DNA from 2 places in the Streptomyces sp. NPDC004266 genome. Region 2 is predicted to be linked to the other one. Evidence: riboswitches for the same ligand, from Rfam matches in the RefSeq annotation. Region 2 holds a riboswitch; the other holds the start of a gene.
What was found. A riboswitch is a leader RNA that binds a small molecule or an ion and turns the genes downstream of it on or off. The one in region 2 is predicted to bind cyclic di-AMP.
Positions count from the first base shown of each region.

Region 1: it holds a riboswitch for cyclic di-AMP, as region 2 does, so the genes downstream of both, ACFYUZ_RS27255 (transglycosylase SLT domain-containing protein) here and ACFYUZ_RS30690 (M23 family metallopeptidase) in region 2, are expected to answer to the same signal.

Region 1 is NZ_JBIAMM010000012.1:180,888-188,201, reverse strand. Features, by position in the region: gene ACFYUZ_RS27270 (alpha/beta fold hydrolase) at 1-571, shown strand, start outside; gene ACFYUZ_RS27265 (hypothetical protein) at 751-1,347, shown strand; gene ACFYUZ_RS27260 (phosphoribosyltransferase family protein) at 1,568-2,872, shown strand; gene ACFYUZ_RS27255 (transglycosylase SLT domain-containing protein) at 2,856-3,746, opposite strand; cyclic di-AMP (ydaO/yuaA leader) riboswitch at 3,751-3,935, opposite strand; gene ACFYUZ_RS27250 (hypothetical protein) at 4,315-4,917, shown strand; gene ACFYUZ_RS27245 (phosphocholine-specific phospholipase C) at 4,982-7,006, opposite strand.
Region 2 is NZ_JBIAMM010000015.1:127,104-134,417, reverse strand. Features, by position in the region: gene ACFYUZ_RS30705 (GNAT family N-acetyltransferase) at 1-1,727, opposite strand, end outside; gene ACFYUZ_RS30700 (HPr family phosphocarrier protein) at 1,924-2,205, shown strand; gene ACFYUZ_RS30695 (GntR family transcriptional regulator) at 2,364-3,047, opposite strand; gene ACFYUZ_RS30690 (M23 family metallopeptidase) at 3,231-4,001, opposite strand; cyclic di-AMP (ydaO/yuaA leader) riboswitch at 4,014-4,178, opposite strand; gene ACFYUZ_RS30685 (M16 family metallopeptidase) at 4,380-5,777, opposite strand; gene ACFYUZ_RS30680 (M16 family metallopeptidase) at 5,774-7,123, opposite strand; gene ACFYUZ_RS30675 (DNA topoisomerase (ATP-hydrolyzing) subunit A) at 7,305-7,314, shown strand, end outside.

The DNA.
Region 1 (7,314 bases), on a different contig from region 2:
GGAGGAGGTGGCGGCCGACGCCCTCGCCGTCGCCGACGACCTCGGCTGGGACTCCTTCTCCGTCATCGGCCACTCGATGGGCGGCAAGGCGGCCCAGCTGATGCTGCTCGACGCCCCCGACCGGATCAGCTCGATCATCGGTGTCTCTCCGGTCTCCGCCGCCGGCTTCCCGCTCGACGGGGAGACCTGGGAGCTCTTCGCCGGAGCCGCCGACGAGCCGGCCAACCGGCGCGCGATCATCGACAACACCACCGGCGGACGCTACGACGACGCGTGGCTGGGCGCGCTCGTCGACCGTTCCGTCACGCGGTCCTCCGCGACGGCCTTCCGCGCCTATCTGGACTCCTGGTCCCGCACCGACTTCCACGAGCGGGTCCGCGACAACCCCACGCCGGTCCTGCTCGTCGTCGGCGCCCACGACCCCGCGCTCGGGTCCGAGGCGATGGAGGCCACCTGGCTGCGCTGGTACCCCAACGCCCGCCTCGAAGTCCTCAAGGACGCCGGTCACTACGCCCCCGAGGAGACACCGCAGGCCCTCGCCGAGGCCATCGAGGCCTTCCTCGGCGCCTGAGGTCCTCGACCTCGGCTTCCGGTCCCGGTTTCCGGTCTCGTCCTCCGCCTCATCCGAAGGTCGACGGAGTCGACGACTTTCGAGGACAGCGGCGAGGCCCCTCGGCAACGGATCATCGTGCTCACGACCTCAGGGGGCGGTCTTCCAGGGACCGTCCACGACCGGCAGGAGCACGACCGATGGGCCTCGCACAGTCGCAGCACCGCTTCCTCGTACGGCAGAAGGTGACGCCCATGGCCAACCGCTACCTGGTGCACACCGTCGGACCGGACGGCGAGGAGGGCGAACTCGTCGCCTTCGCCCACCAGAAGAGGATGGCGCTCAAGGAGCACGTCACCTTCTACACCGACGAGTCCCAGCGCCAGGTCCTCTTCACCTTCAAGGCCCGTCAGGTCATCGACCTCGGCGCGACGTACGACGTGGTCGGTGCCTCCGGCACCCGACTGGGCGGTTTCCGGAAGGACTTCGGCGCGTCCTTGCTGCGGAGCACCTGGCACCTGAGCCGGGACGGCGAGGTGGGGGAGGCCACCGGACAGGAGCGGAACCAGACGGTGGCGCTGCTGCGGCGGGCCTGGGATTTCCTGCCCCTCGTGGACTTCGTCCCGTTCGTCGTGCCCTACCACTTCGACTTCGCCGAGGACGGGCGGCCCGTCATGTCGGTCGACAAGCTCTTCGGCATCCGGGACCGGTACGTGCTCGACATAGCCGACCCGGAGCTCGACCGACGGCTCGCCATAGCCCAGACCGTGGCCCTCGACGCCCTGCAGTCCCGCTGACCGCGCCGGGGCCCCGCCGGTCACCGGTCCGCCGAGCCGGCACCGGTCCGCTCGCCGGGTGGGCCCGCTCGCCGGGTGGCGATCGCCGTCCGCGCGGGGCCGCCGTCCGGGGTGCCCCGTCGACGGGGGTGACGCGTCTACCCTGGAGGGACGGGCAGGGGACGGGGCATTCCGTTCCTCCCCGCGCCCGAGCCGCGCACCAGCGGAAGGGCGGCGGACCATGTTCTTCAGCGATCGCACCGACGCCGGGCGGCAGCTCGCCGCCCGGCTCGACCACCTCAAGGGCCATGACGTCGTGGTCCTCGGGCTTCCGCGGGGCGGTGTGCCGGTGGCGGCTGAGGTCGCCGACGCCCTCGACGCGCCGCTCGACATCTGTCTCGTACGGAAGCTCGGTGTGCCGCACCAGCCGGAGCTCGCGATGGGGGCGATCGGGGAGGGAGGCGTGCGGGTGCTCAACGAGCGGGTGCTCCGCGAGACCCGTGTGGGCGACCACGACCTCGCCGCGGTGGAGGAGCGTGAGCACGCCGAGCTCGACCAGCGCGCCCGCCGCTACCGGGGCGGCCGGTCCTCCCTGCCCCTCGAAGGGCGGACGGTCGTCGTGGTCGACGACGGGCTGGCGACGGGGGCCACGGCGCTGGCGGCCTGCCGGGTGGTGCGGGCCCGGGGCGCCGCCCGGATCGTCCTCGCCGTCCCGGTGGCGCCACGGGGCTGGACGACCCGCGTCGGCGACGATGCCGACGAGGCCGTCAGCGTGCACACGCCGGACCTCTTCTTCGCGATCGGGCAGTTCTACCAGGACTTCTCGCAGACCCCGGACGCCGAGGTCATCGCCTGTCTGGACCGGAGCGGAGCCGGGCGGGACCCCGTCGCGCAGGGCACGGACGTGCGGATCCCGGTCTCCGGCGTCACCCTCGACGGACGGCTCGTGGTCCCCGAGGGCGCCGGCGGCATCGTCCTGTTCGCCCACGGCAGCGGCAGCAGCCGCCACAGCCCCAGGAACCGGGCGGTCGCCGGGGGGCTCAACCGGGCGGGCCTCGGGACCCTCCTCTTCGACCTGCTGACCGAGGAGGAGGCGGGGGACCGGGAGCGTGTCTTCGACACCCCGCTCCTCGCCGGGCGGCTCGCCGGGGCCACGGAGTGGCTGGCCGGGAGGCCCGAGAGCACGGGACTCCCGCTCGGGTACTTCGGCGCGAGCACGGGCGCGGCCGCCGCGCTGTGGGCGGCCGCCGACCCCGCGTCACCCGTGAGCGCCGTCGTCTCGCGGGGCGGCCGGCCGGACCTCGCGGCCGAGCACCTGGCCCGGGTGCGCGCTCCGACGCTCCTGGTGGTGGGCGGCGCGGACGCGATGGTCCTGGACCTCAACAGGCGGGCCCTGGCACTGCTGCGCTGCGAGAACCGGCTCGCCGTGGTGGGGGGCGCCGGCCACCTCTTCGAGGAGCCGGGCGCCCTGGAGGAGGTGGCGGACCTCGCCACCTCCTGGTTCGCCGAGCACTTCCGGCGTCAGGGGATCAGTACGCCGAGTTGACGTTGTCGATGGAGCCGTAGCGGTCGGCCGCGTAGTTGCAGGCGGCGGTGATGTTGGCGACCGGGTCGAACAGGTCCATGGAGGTGCCGGGCACGTGATAGGCGAGGAAGGTCGGCTCGATGACCTGGAGCAGGCCCTTGGAGGGGGTGCCGGCGACCGCGTTGGAGTCCCAGAGGTTGATGGCCCGGGGGTTCCCGGACGACTCGCGCATGACGTTGCGGTAGATCCCGTCGTAGGAGCCGGGGATGCCGTGCTGGCCCATGATGGCCAGGGACTCCCGGATCCAGCCGTCGAGGTTGTCGGCGTAGTTCGTGGCGGCCACGGGGGCGGCCTGGCCGGCGGCGGGGGCGGGGGCGACGGCCGGGACGGCCTGCGCGGCGGAGGCGCCCGTACCGGTGGCGACGGCGGGAGCGGCCGGCCGGCGCTCGGAGCGGCTCGCCCGTTCGGTCGTGGCGGACTTCTTCGCCTTCGCCTGCGGGGGAGTGGCCTTGGCGGAATCCCGACGGATCGTCAGTTCGAGACCGGGGTGAATGAGTGACGGGTCGTCACCCACGACGCTCTTATTGGCACGGTAAAGGCTCTTCCAGCCCCCCTGAATTCCCTTCTTGTGGGCGATCAGGGAAAGCGAGTCACCACTCACGACGGTGTACGTGCGCGCGGCGGCAGGGGCGGCGGGAGCCTTGGCGGCGGCCTGCGCGGCGGGAGCGGCGAGGGACTGGGCGGCGGTCTCCGGGGCACCGGACACGGGCGCGGCGTCGGCGACGGCCGGGGCGACGAGCGGCAGGGCGAGTGCGGCGCCACCCGTGCCGACCAGGGCGAGGCCGCGGGAGACGGGGCCGCGGCGGGGGCGGCGGTGCTTACCGTGAGCAGGCATGACGGTTTCCTCTCCGGCGCCTGCGGGGTGAGCTGTCGGGTTCGGACGGGAGATGTCCGGCCGCGCGCACGCGGCTTCACCCCGAGCCGTTCCGGATTCCGGACCGGCGTATTCGTGGGTCCCCCGCTCCTGCCGTCGGGTGAAAAGGGAGGTTTACCGAGCGGCGGCAGGATTGGGCGTTCCGCTCGAATGGAGGTGACCGTAGGCCAGTAATGCGACGGATAACAAGGGGAGGGGACCCCGTGTATCCGGAAATGGATCACGAAATTCGGGCAATTCAAGATCGATGCCGTCCGGGAGGCCTCGAACTTCCTTGTCCGGTACGGGCTGGGGGAGGGCGTCGCCGGGTGGTCGGACCGCGCGAGTGAGTCGTGTCACTCAAAGCGCAATGTCCGATTTAGTATGTAATTCCATTCATGGGTAAATGAGGTGGTAATTCACTCGATGGGGTGTTCGTGAAGAGGGGGGTGGGGTGGTGTGAGGTGGGCAACTCTCTTGGGGGTGTAAAAGTCGCAAAACAGACATTCCATCTTGAAAGATGGAGGGAGTCGACTCAGGAGACACCCCTATGCCGCCCTCCGCTTCCCTGCTCAGCCCCGACGCCCTCGACCGCGAGGCGGCCGCCCTCTTCGAGAGCGTCACCTGGCAGCGGATCGTCACGGACTGGAACGCCCCCCAGGAGCCGCCGTCGGCGGAGGAGGGCTGGCGGGCGCTGCTCAGCGTGCCGGTGGACCGGCTCGTGGCCGACGCCCTGGCCGCCCTGCCCCCGGCGCTCCCCGCCGAGCGCCGTCTCCCGGGGCGGCTCGGAGCCGTGCTGCCGGACCGGCTGCACACCTGGCGCCGCATCGGCCAGGCCGAGCTCCGGCCCTCGGTCCACCTCGGCTACGCGCGCCTGGTGCTGACGGAGTGGGGCTGGCAGAACGCCCCGTACAAGCTGCGTGACGTGCGGGGCGCCCGGTGCGTCTGTGGGGCTCTCCTCGCCGCCCACCGGCTCGGCTACGGCAGCGCCGACACCATGAACGAGGCGGCCGCCTGGATCATGACCGAACTGCGGTCGCGCGGCTGGCAGGGTCTGATCGGGCCGTGGAACCGGGCCCCCGGCCGCACCGGGGCCGACGCCGTGGCGCTCCTCGACGCCACGGCCCGGCGCGCCGCGCACGCCGGCCGCTGACGCCACGCCGCCCCGGTGCCGGGCGGCGACCGGGAGGCCGCCGCCCGGCACGCGGGGAGGGGGATCAGCCGCTGACGCTCGGGGCCCCGGTCTCGATGTGGCCGGTGTACCGGCGCGACCAGCTTCCGTCGATGTCGGCGAGGATCGTGAAGTCGTACCAGCCGCCGTTGTACGCCACCGCGTTGAAGAAGTCCTCGCGGCTGGAGTTCGCCGGCACCGTGTAGGTCCACGGCCCGTCCGAGCGGTAGGCGTTCGAGCGGATCGTGAAGGTGACGGGACCGGCCGAGGTGTTCGTCATCCTGAACCACAGGGCCGTCCTGCCCGTCCCCGCCTCGGGCGCGAACCGGGCCGCCACCTCGACGGCCTTGCCCGCCTTGGAGGCGTCCCCGACGAAGCGGCGCAGGAAACGGTTCGGGCCCATCATCGAGATGTCGTACTTCCCCGAGCCCGAGCCGAGGCCGATGTTGAAGTAGTCGGTGGCCGTGCCGCCGGGGTCGACGGTGTACTGCCAGGCGGCGGTGTCCCGGTACTGGTGCGGATGGATCGAGAAGTGCGCCGAGCGCTTGGCCTCCGCGCCCTGGTTGGTCATGGAGAACCAGGCGAGGATCTTGCCCGCGGCGCCGAACTCGAAGCGGTCGAGGTTGCCGTTCACCTGGTAGGGCAGGGCGCGCGCCGGCCGGGTACCGGACTCCTGGACGGGCAGCGCGTTGTTCTGCGGTGCCGGGTTCGGCAGCGGGCCGCAGGTGGCCTGCCCGATCACCTTCGCCGTGGACGGAAGGCCGGCGGGCACTCCGTACACCGGGTTGGCGAAGTCGAAGACCCCGGTCAGGTCGCCGGTGACCTTGCGTCGCCAGGCGCTGATGTGGGGGCAGGCGGCCGGGGTGCCGAGGGCCGTCGTCCAGCTCTCCATGAAGCGCAGGACCGACGTGTGGTCGAAGACCTCGGAGCTCACCCAACCGCCCCGGGTCCACGGGGACATGACGATCATCGGGACGCGGAAGCCCAGGCCGATCGGCACGCCGTCGAGGTACTCGCCCGCGGTGCCCGGAGGGGCGACCGGCGGCGGCACGTGGTCGAAGAAGCCGTCGTTCTCGTCGTAGTTGAGGAAGAGCACCGTGGAGTCGAACACCTCGGGGTTCGCGGCGAGCGCCCGGTAGACGAGGTCGACGAAGTGGGCGCCGTCGCCCGGAGGGGCGTAGGGGTGCTCGGAGAAGGCCTCGTTCGCGACCACCCACGAGACCTGCGGCAGGGTCCCCGCGACGACGTCGGCGCGGATCGCCGCGGCGATGTCGTCCGGCGTCGAGCCGGTCACCTTCGGGACCGAGCCCATGCCCCGGTCGTACAGGGGGTCCCCGGGCCGTGCGTCGGTGAACTTCTTGAAGTACGCGAGGCCGTTGTCGCCGTAGTTGTCCTGGGCGTTCTGGTAGACCTTCCAGCTCACGCCGGCGCGCTGGAGCGCCTCGGCGTACGTCTCCCAGGTGAGGCCCGACTCGTCGCCGCCGTCCTTGCTGGAGCCGTCGATCTTCCCGCTCCACAGGAACGTGCGGTTGGGGCCCGTGGCGCTCAGCGTCGAGCAGAAGTACGCGTCGCAGATCGTGTAGTGGTCGGCGAGCGCGTAGTGGAACGGGATGTCCCCGCGGTCGAGGTGACCGAGCGTCCGGGTGTTGCCCACGCCCGTGACCCAGTTGTCGAGGCGTCCCTTGTTCCAGGCGGCGTGCTGCGAGGTCCAGCTGTGCGGCAGGTCGCCGTTGCACTGGGCGAGGGTCTCGCCGTCGACACCGCCGGCCGGCGGTGTGGCGCTGAGCTTCCAGGGGTACTGGCGGCCGCCCCAGTTGGGCTGGTTGAACATGCCCCAGCCGCCGGGCAGGTTGCCGGCGGCGCGGTCGCCGAAGCCCCGTACGCCCTTCAGGGTGCCGAAGTAGTGGTCGAAACTGCGGTTCTCCTGCATGAGGACCACCACGTGCCGGACGTCGGCGAGGGTGCCGGTCGCGGTGCTCGCGGCGGCGGACGCCCGGACCGGCGGGAGCGCGGCCCCCGCCATGAGCCCCGCGCCGATCCCGACGAACCCCCTGCGGCTGATGGGAATCATGCCTCGCCCCTCCTGTCACGGTGTGCCCCAGCGGCACGTCGGAGACATGATGGGGGAGGAGAGCTTAAAGGTATACAGCCGTGCGGTAATTACTCGATGAATACCAGCGAGACCTGAGAGACCGCGTCACAGATTGGTTCTACCTCAGACCAATGGGATGGGTGTCGGGCCAATGGCCGGAGGTGGCCTCGGGTCGGGCCTCCGCCGACGCGGCGGCTCCCGGGGGCGTGGCGGGGCCGCTCGCGCACCGCGCTGCGAGCGCCCGCGCGACCTCTGTCGTCGTCGTGCCCCCATGAGGCCCGATTCTC
Region 2 (7,314 bases):
GACGTCTCGTCGGCGAGCGCCGCCGCGAGCGCGTCCCGGAAGTCCGCCGGGACCGCCGCCGTCGTGAGGTCGAGGGGCCGCAGCGGACGCAGCCCCTCGGTCAGGCAGGCGTCGTACGTGAGGAGGCCGAGCGACTCGGAGTTCCCGAGGATCGCGACCCTGGGCCCGGCGGGCAGCGGCTGGGCGGCCAGGAGCAGTCCGGCGTCGACGAGTTCGGTGACGGTGTCGACGCGGATGACGCCGGCCTGGCGGAGCAGGGCGGAGACCGTGGCGTGCGGGATGCGGGTGACCGGCACCCGGTGGCCGGGCGGGGCGCTGCCGCTGTGCCGGGCGCCCTTGACGACGACGACGGGCTTGACGGCGGCGGTGCGGCGGGCGAGCCGGGTGAACTTCCGCGGGTTGCCGATCGACTCCAGGTAGAGGAGGACGACGTCGGTGCCGGGGTCGTCGTACCAGTGCTGGAGGAAGTCGTTGCCGGAGACGTCGGCGCGGTTGCCTGCCGAGATGAAGGAGGAGAGTCCCGCGCCGCGCCGGTGCAGTCCGGCGAGGAGGGCGATCCCGATGGCGCCGGACTGGGTGAAGAGCCCGATCCGCCCGGCTCCCGGCATCTGCGGGGCGAGGGAGGCGTTGAGCCGGACGTCGGCGGCGGTGTTGATGATCCCGAAGGCGTTGGGGCCGATGATCCGCATGCCGTACGAGCGGGCCTGCCGTACGAGCTCGCGCTGGCGCTCGCGGCCGGCGGCCCCGCTCTCGGCGTATCCGGCGGAGAGCACGACGAGGCCGCGCACCCCGTGCTCGCCGCAGTCCGCGACGGCCTCGGGCACCCGCTCGGCGGGGACGGCGACGACGGCCAGGTCCACCGGTTCGCCGATGGCGCCGACGGAGGGGTGGGCGGGGACGCCGTCGAGCTCGGTCTCTCCGGTGAGCGCGGCGTTCACCGCGTACACCCGTCCCGTGAAGCCGGCGCCGAGGAGGTTGCGGAGCACGGTCCGGCCGACACCGCCGGGGGCGCGCCCGGCGCCGACGACGGCGACGGACCGGGGGGTGAGGAGGCGCTGCACGGAGCGCGCCTCGGCGCGCTGCTCCCGCGCGCGCTGGACGGCGAGGGAGCGGTCGGTCGGTTCGAGGTCGAGGTGGAGCCGGACGGACCCGTCCTCGAAGCTGCGCTTCTGGGTGTAGCCCGCGTCGGTGAAGACCTTGATCATCTTGGTGTTGGCGGGGAGCACCTCGGCCGCGAAGCGCCGGATGTCCCGCTCGCGCGCGACCGCCGCGATGTGTTCGAGGAGGGCGGAGGCGACGCCCCTGCCCTGGTGCGCGTCCTGGACGAGGAAGGCGACCTCGGCCTCGTCGGCGGGGGACGAGGCGGGCAGTCCGCGGGAGTCGATGCGGTCGTAGCGGACGGTGGCGATGAACTCGCCGCCGACGGTCGCCGCGAGCCCGACCCGGTCCACGAAGTCGTGGTGGGTGAAGCGGTGGACGTCCTTGGCGGACAGGCGCGGGTAGGGGGCGAAGAAGCGGTAGTACTTCGACTCGTCCGAGACCTGCTCGTAGAAGCTGACGAGCCGGTCGGCGTCGTCGGCCGTGATAGGCCTGATGCGCGCGGTGCCGCCGTCGCGGAGCACCACGTCCGCCTCCCAGTGGTCGGGGTAGGCGTGCTCCGGCGGGGCGGGCCGCGCCGACGGGGCCGGTGGTTCCGCCGCTTCCGACTTCTCCGACGCGCTCTGCATGGGGCCAGCCTACGGCCGCGGCACGAGCGCGACACGACCGCGGCACCGGTCGCGGCGCGGGGGCGGGCGATGCAAGGTGTTGCAAGGTAGGGAGGGCCGAAGGGCGGTCCGGTCCGGGCCGAAGGTCGGCGTGAGCACCGCGCAACCCGTGAGAGACTGGTCTAGACAACCCGCTTGAGACTTGAAGGGCAACACCATGGCTGAGCGCCGCGTCAACGTCGGCTGGGCCGAGGGCCTGCACGCCCGCCCCGCGTCCATCTTCGTCCGTGCCGCCACGGCTTCCGGCGTGCCGGTGACGATCGCCAAGTCCGACGGCACCCCCGTGAACGCCGCCTCCATGCTCGCGGTGCTCGGTCTGGGCGCGCAGGGCGGCGAGGAGATCGTCCTCGCTTCGGAGGCCGACGGCGCCGAGGCCGCGCTCGACCGCCTGGCGAAGCTGGTCGCCGAGGGCCTGGACGAGCTGCCCGAGACCGTCTGACGCCGGTCCCCCGCACCACGGATGGCCGGGGCCGCCGGAATTCCGGCGGCCCCGGCCATCCGCTTTTCCCGGACTCTTTTTCCGGACGGAGAAAGGCCCGTCCCCGGGCAGCGCGAAAATACGGCCCGAATGCCTTTTCCCTTTGTACGGCGCGCGTGTTAATTCCGGGCACCCGTCGTGTTGACGGCATGTTGCGAGACCCTCACACGGCCGCTCGCCGGAATTTTCAGCCGGTACAGCGGCAGTGAGCGCTCCGCGTGCAGCGCGGTCAGCGCCCGCGCCCGCTCCGCGTCGCCGCGCGCCACGGCGTCCACGATCGCGCCGTGCTCGGCCCAGGCCTCGACCGGCCGGTCGGGCTGCTCCACGACGTGCGTCCAGGCGATCTTGTGCCGCAGCTGGGTGAGCAGCGCCGTGAGGGCCGGGCTCCCGGAGGCCTGCGCCAGGGTCTCGTGGAACCAGCCGCCGAGCGAGCGCAGGTCCTCCCCCTGACCGCGCCTGGCCCGCTCCTGCCCCAGCCTGACCAGGCCGCGCAGCACCTTGAGGTGCGCCTCGGTGCGCCGCTGCGCGGCCCGGGCGGCACCCAGCGGTTCGAGCAGCGCCCTCATGTCGAGGAGGTCGGCGGCCTCCTGCTCGGTCGGCTCGGCGACCTGGGCGCCCGCGTGGCGGCGGGTGACGACGAAGCCCTCGGACTCCAGGGTGCGCAGCGCCTCGCGGACCGGGACCCGGGAGACCCCGTACCGGCGGGCGAGCTGCTCCTCGGTGAGCCGAGCACCCCGCTCGAACACGCCGGAGACGATGTCGTCCCGGATCGCCGTGCATACCGAGTGCGCGGGAATGCGCATGTCCGACCTCCGCCTTGGTGCGCGCGAGACAATTCGAGCGGCGCCTGTTCTGCGCCGATCTTCGACTCTATTGCAGCACGCCGGAATTTCCGATGCCCCCACGGAATCCATGGATGTCTTCCGGCCGAAGAAAAGCCCCGGCTCAGTACGAGCCGGGGCTTTTGCGACGCGGTGCGGGCGGGGTCAGACGCTGACGCCGCGGGCGCGGAGGTACGCGATCGGGTTGATGTCCGAGCCGTACTCGGAGCTGGTGCGCGCCTCGAAGTGGAGGTGCGGGCCGGTGGAGTTGCCGGTCGAGCCCGAGATGCCTATCTGCTGGCCCGGCTCGACGGTCTGGCCGACGTAGACCTCGATGGAGGAGAGGTGCCCGTACTGGGTGTACGTGCCGTCGTTCATCCGGATGACGATGTTGTTGCCGTACGCGCCGCCCCAGCCGGCCTCGACGACGGTGCCGGAACCGACGGAGACGACCCGGGTGCCGTAGGCGGCGTGGAAGTCGATGCCGGAGTGGCTGCCGGAGGACCAGAGCGAGCCGCCGGTCTTGTAGCCGGTGGAGACGTACGAGCCGGCGACGGGGAGCTGGAAGGAGGCCAGGCGGCGGCGCTCGGCCTCGCGGGCGGCGCGCTCGCGCTCCAGGCGGATCTCCTTGGCCCGGGCCTCGGCCTTGCGCTTCGCCTCGGCCTTGGCCTTCGCCTTGGCGATGGCCTCGACGGCCTCCTGCTCCTGGGCGGCGGCCTGGGCGTTGAGCGGGTCGACGAGGGAGTCCTCGGTGATCACCTGGGTGAGGCCGGTGTCCTCGACGGAGCGGTTGTCCGTGTCGGCGGCGAGCGCCGGGGAGGCGAGGGTTCCGATGACGCCGGTGGTGGCCAGCGTCGCGACGCCGGCGATGCCCGCGCCGCGGCGCGCCATCCGGCTCGGAGCACGGTGCTTCCCGGTGGCACGGGTGAACGCCATGGAGGAGCTGATCCTTTCCTTCCTTCTCGCCTACCGGGTTAGCTGACGGGTTCGGAGCAGGAAGGTCTCCTACGGGCCCCTCCGTCGAGACGAAGGCGCCCGATTCACCCCAGGGACTGCGTACGGGTCCCCGGCTCCCCAGGCTCGCGCCTGACGGGGACTCGGCGATGACTGTCCGATGCCGCGGTTGCGGCACGTGCAACTGACGAACAGCCGCCCCGACGCTATGCGGGATCGCCTTTCAATCACCAACCAGACGCGCTTTTTGTAAGACATGCCACAGGGCAAACGATCACCCTTGATCCCAATACGGACAAAGAGGAGGACCCCGACGAACTGTGTCGTCGGGGCCCTCCCGTTGTCGTCCCGGAGCCGGAATCAGCCCGTCACGACGGTCACTTCGCCGATGCCGAGCGCACGCACCGGCTCCGCGATCTGCGCCGCGTCACCGACGAGCACGGTGACGAGCCGGTCCACCGGGAAGGCGCTGACCACGGCGGCCGTCGCCTCGACGGTGCCGGTCTCGGCCAGGCGCGCGTACAACTGGGCCTGGAAGTCGTCCGGGAGGTGCTGCTCGACCTGGTCGGCGAGCGTCCCGGCGACCGAGGCGGCCGTCTCGTACTTGAGGGGCGCCACCCCGACGAGGTTCTGCACGGCCGTCTCGCGCTCCGCGTCCGTGAGGCCCTCGGCGGCGAGGACGCGCAGCACCTTCCACAGGTCCTCGAGGGCCGGGCCCGTGTTGGGGGTGTCGACGGACCCGCTGATGGCGAGCATCGCGGCGCCGTTCCCCTCGGCGTCCGAGCGGAGCACCTGGCCGAAGGCCCGCACGCCGTACGTGTAGCCCTTCTCCTCGCGCAGGACCCGGTCCAGACGGGAGGTCAGGGTGCCGCCCAGGCAGTACGTGCCGAGGACCTGGGCCGCCCAGACGCGGTCGTGCCGGTCCGGACCGATCCGGCCGATCAGCAGCTGCGTCTGGACGGCGCCGGGACGGTCCACGATGACGACCCGTCCGGTGTCGTCGGCGGTGATCGGCGGCATCGGGAGCGGCTCGGCCGGCTCACCGGTCCAGGCGCCCAGCGTCTCGGCGAGGACCTTGTCGAGGTCGACCCCGGTCAGGTCGCCGACGACCACCGCGGTGGCCGTGCCCGGCCGGACGTACGCGTCGAAGAAGGCGCGGACGGCGGCGGCGTCGATCGCGGCGACGGTCTCCTCGGTGCCCTGGCGCGGCCGGGACATCCGGGACTCCGCCGGGAACAGCTCCTTGGAGAGCTGCTTGGCCGCGCGGCGCGCCGGGTTGGCCGTCTCGTGCGGGATCTCGTCGAGACGGTTGCGCACCAGGCGCTCGATCTCGGTCTCCAGGAACGCCGGGGCGATGAGGGCCTCGGCGAGCAGACCGAGCGCCTTGGGCAGCCGGGAGACCGGGACCTCCAGGGAGACCCGTACGCCCGGGTGGTCGGCGTGCGCGTCGAGCGTGGCGCCGCAGCGCTCCAGCTCGGCCGCGAACTCCTCGGCGCTGTGCTGGTCGGTGCCCTCGGAGAGCGCGCGGGCCATGATGGTGGCGACACCGTCGAGGCCGGCGGGCTCGGCGTCCAGCGGGGCCGGCAGGAAGACCTCCACGGCGACGACCTGCTGGCCGGGGCGGTGGCTGGTGAGCACGGTCAGACCGTTGTCCAGCCTGCCGCGGTCCGGGGCCGGGAAGGCCCACGGCCTGGCGGCGCCCGGCTGGGGCTGCGGATGGAAGTCCATGCTGGTCAAAGACACGGCAGCGTCGGTCACTGGTCCGCTCCCTCTTCCTCGTCGCCGTTCTCGCTCTGCTCGGTCGCCAGGGGCTCGTAGACGAGCACCGCGCGGTTGTCGGGGCGCAGCTTGGCCGCGGCGACCGCCCGCACCTCCTCGGCGGTGACGGCCAGGACGCGGTCGACGGCGGTCAGGGCGAGCTGCGGGTCTCCGAAGAGGACGGCGAACCGGCACAGTTCGTCGGCGCGGCCGGCGACGGTGCCGAGCCGGTCCAGCCACTCGCGCTCCAACTGGGCCTGCGCGCGCTCCATCTCCTCGGGCGTGGGGCCCTCCTCGGCGAACCGGGCCAGCTCCTCGTCGACGGCCGCCTCGATCTGCGGGACCTCGACGCCCCCGGAGGTCTTGACGTCCAGCCAGCCCAGCGAGGGCGCCCCGGCGAGCCGCAGCAGGCCGAAGCCGGCGGCGACGGCCGTGCGGTCACGGCGGACCAGGCGGTTGTGCAGGCGGGAGGACTCCCCGCCGCCCAGGACCGTCAGGGCCAGGTCGGCGGCGTCGCACTCGCGCGTGCCGTCGTGCGGCAGCCGGTAGGCGGCCATCAGCGCGCGCGCCGGGACCTCCTCCTCGACGACCTCGCGCAGCTGCTCGCCGATGACCTCGGGCAGCTCGCCGGAGCGCGGCTCGGGCTTGCCGTCGTGGGCGGGGATGGAGCCGAAGTACTTCTCGACCCACGCGAGCGTCTGCGCCGGGTCGATGTCGCCGACGACGGACAGCACCGCGTTGTTCGGGGCGTAGTACGTGCGGAAGAAGTTCCGCGCGTCCTCCAGGGTGGCCGCGTCCAGGTCGGCCATGGAGCCGATCGGCGTGTGGTGGTAGGGGTGGCCCTCCGGGTAGGCCAGGGCGGTCAGCCTCTCGAAGGCCGTGCCGTACGGCACGTTGTCGTAGCGCTGGCGGCGCTCGTTCTTGACGACGTCCCGCTGGTTCTCCATGGACTCGTCGTCCAGGGCGGCGAGCAGCGAGCCCATGCGGTCGGCCTCCAGCCAGAGCGCGAGCTCCAGCTGGTGCGTGGGCATGGTCTCGAAGTAGTTGGTGCGCTCGAAGCTCGTCGTGCCGTTGAGCGAGCCGCCGGCGCCCTGCACCAGCTCGAAGTGGCCGTTCCCGTGCACCTGCTTCGAGCCCTGGAACATCAGGTGCTCGAAGAGGTGGGCGAGGCCCGTGCGGCCCTTGACCTCGTGACGCGAGCCGACGTCGTACCAGAGGCAGACCGCGGCGACCGGGGTCAGGTGGTCCTCGGAGAGCACCACGCGCAGGCCGTTCGCCAACCGGTGCTCGGTCGCTGTCAGGCCGCCGGAGCCGGCCTCGGCCGTGGCCGTGTGACCCATGGGCATGTACGTCCCTTCGATCGCGATGTGAAAAAGTCCTGCCACTGTATGCAAGCGCGCCGACACCTGGCGAAGTTCCCGACCCTTCGTGATGTCCCTCTTCCGGGTCGCGGTCGGCGTTGTCGGTGGCACGGTCCACAATGGTCCGCGTCAGATCAACCTTGTTGGTGAAGGAGCCGCAGCCGCGATGGCCCGCC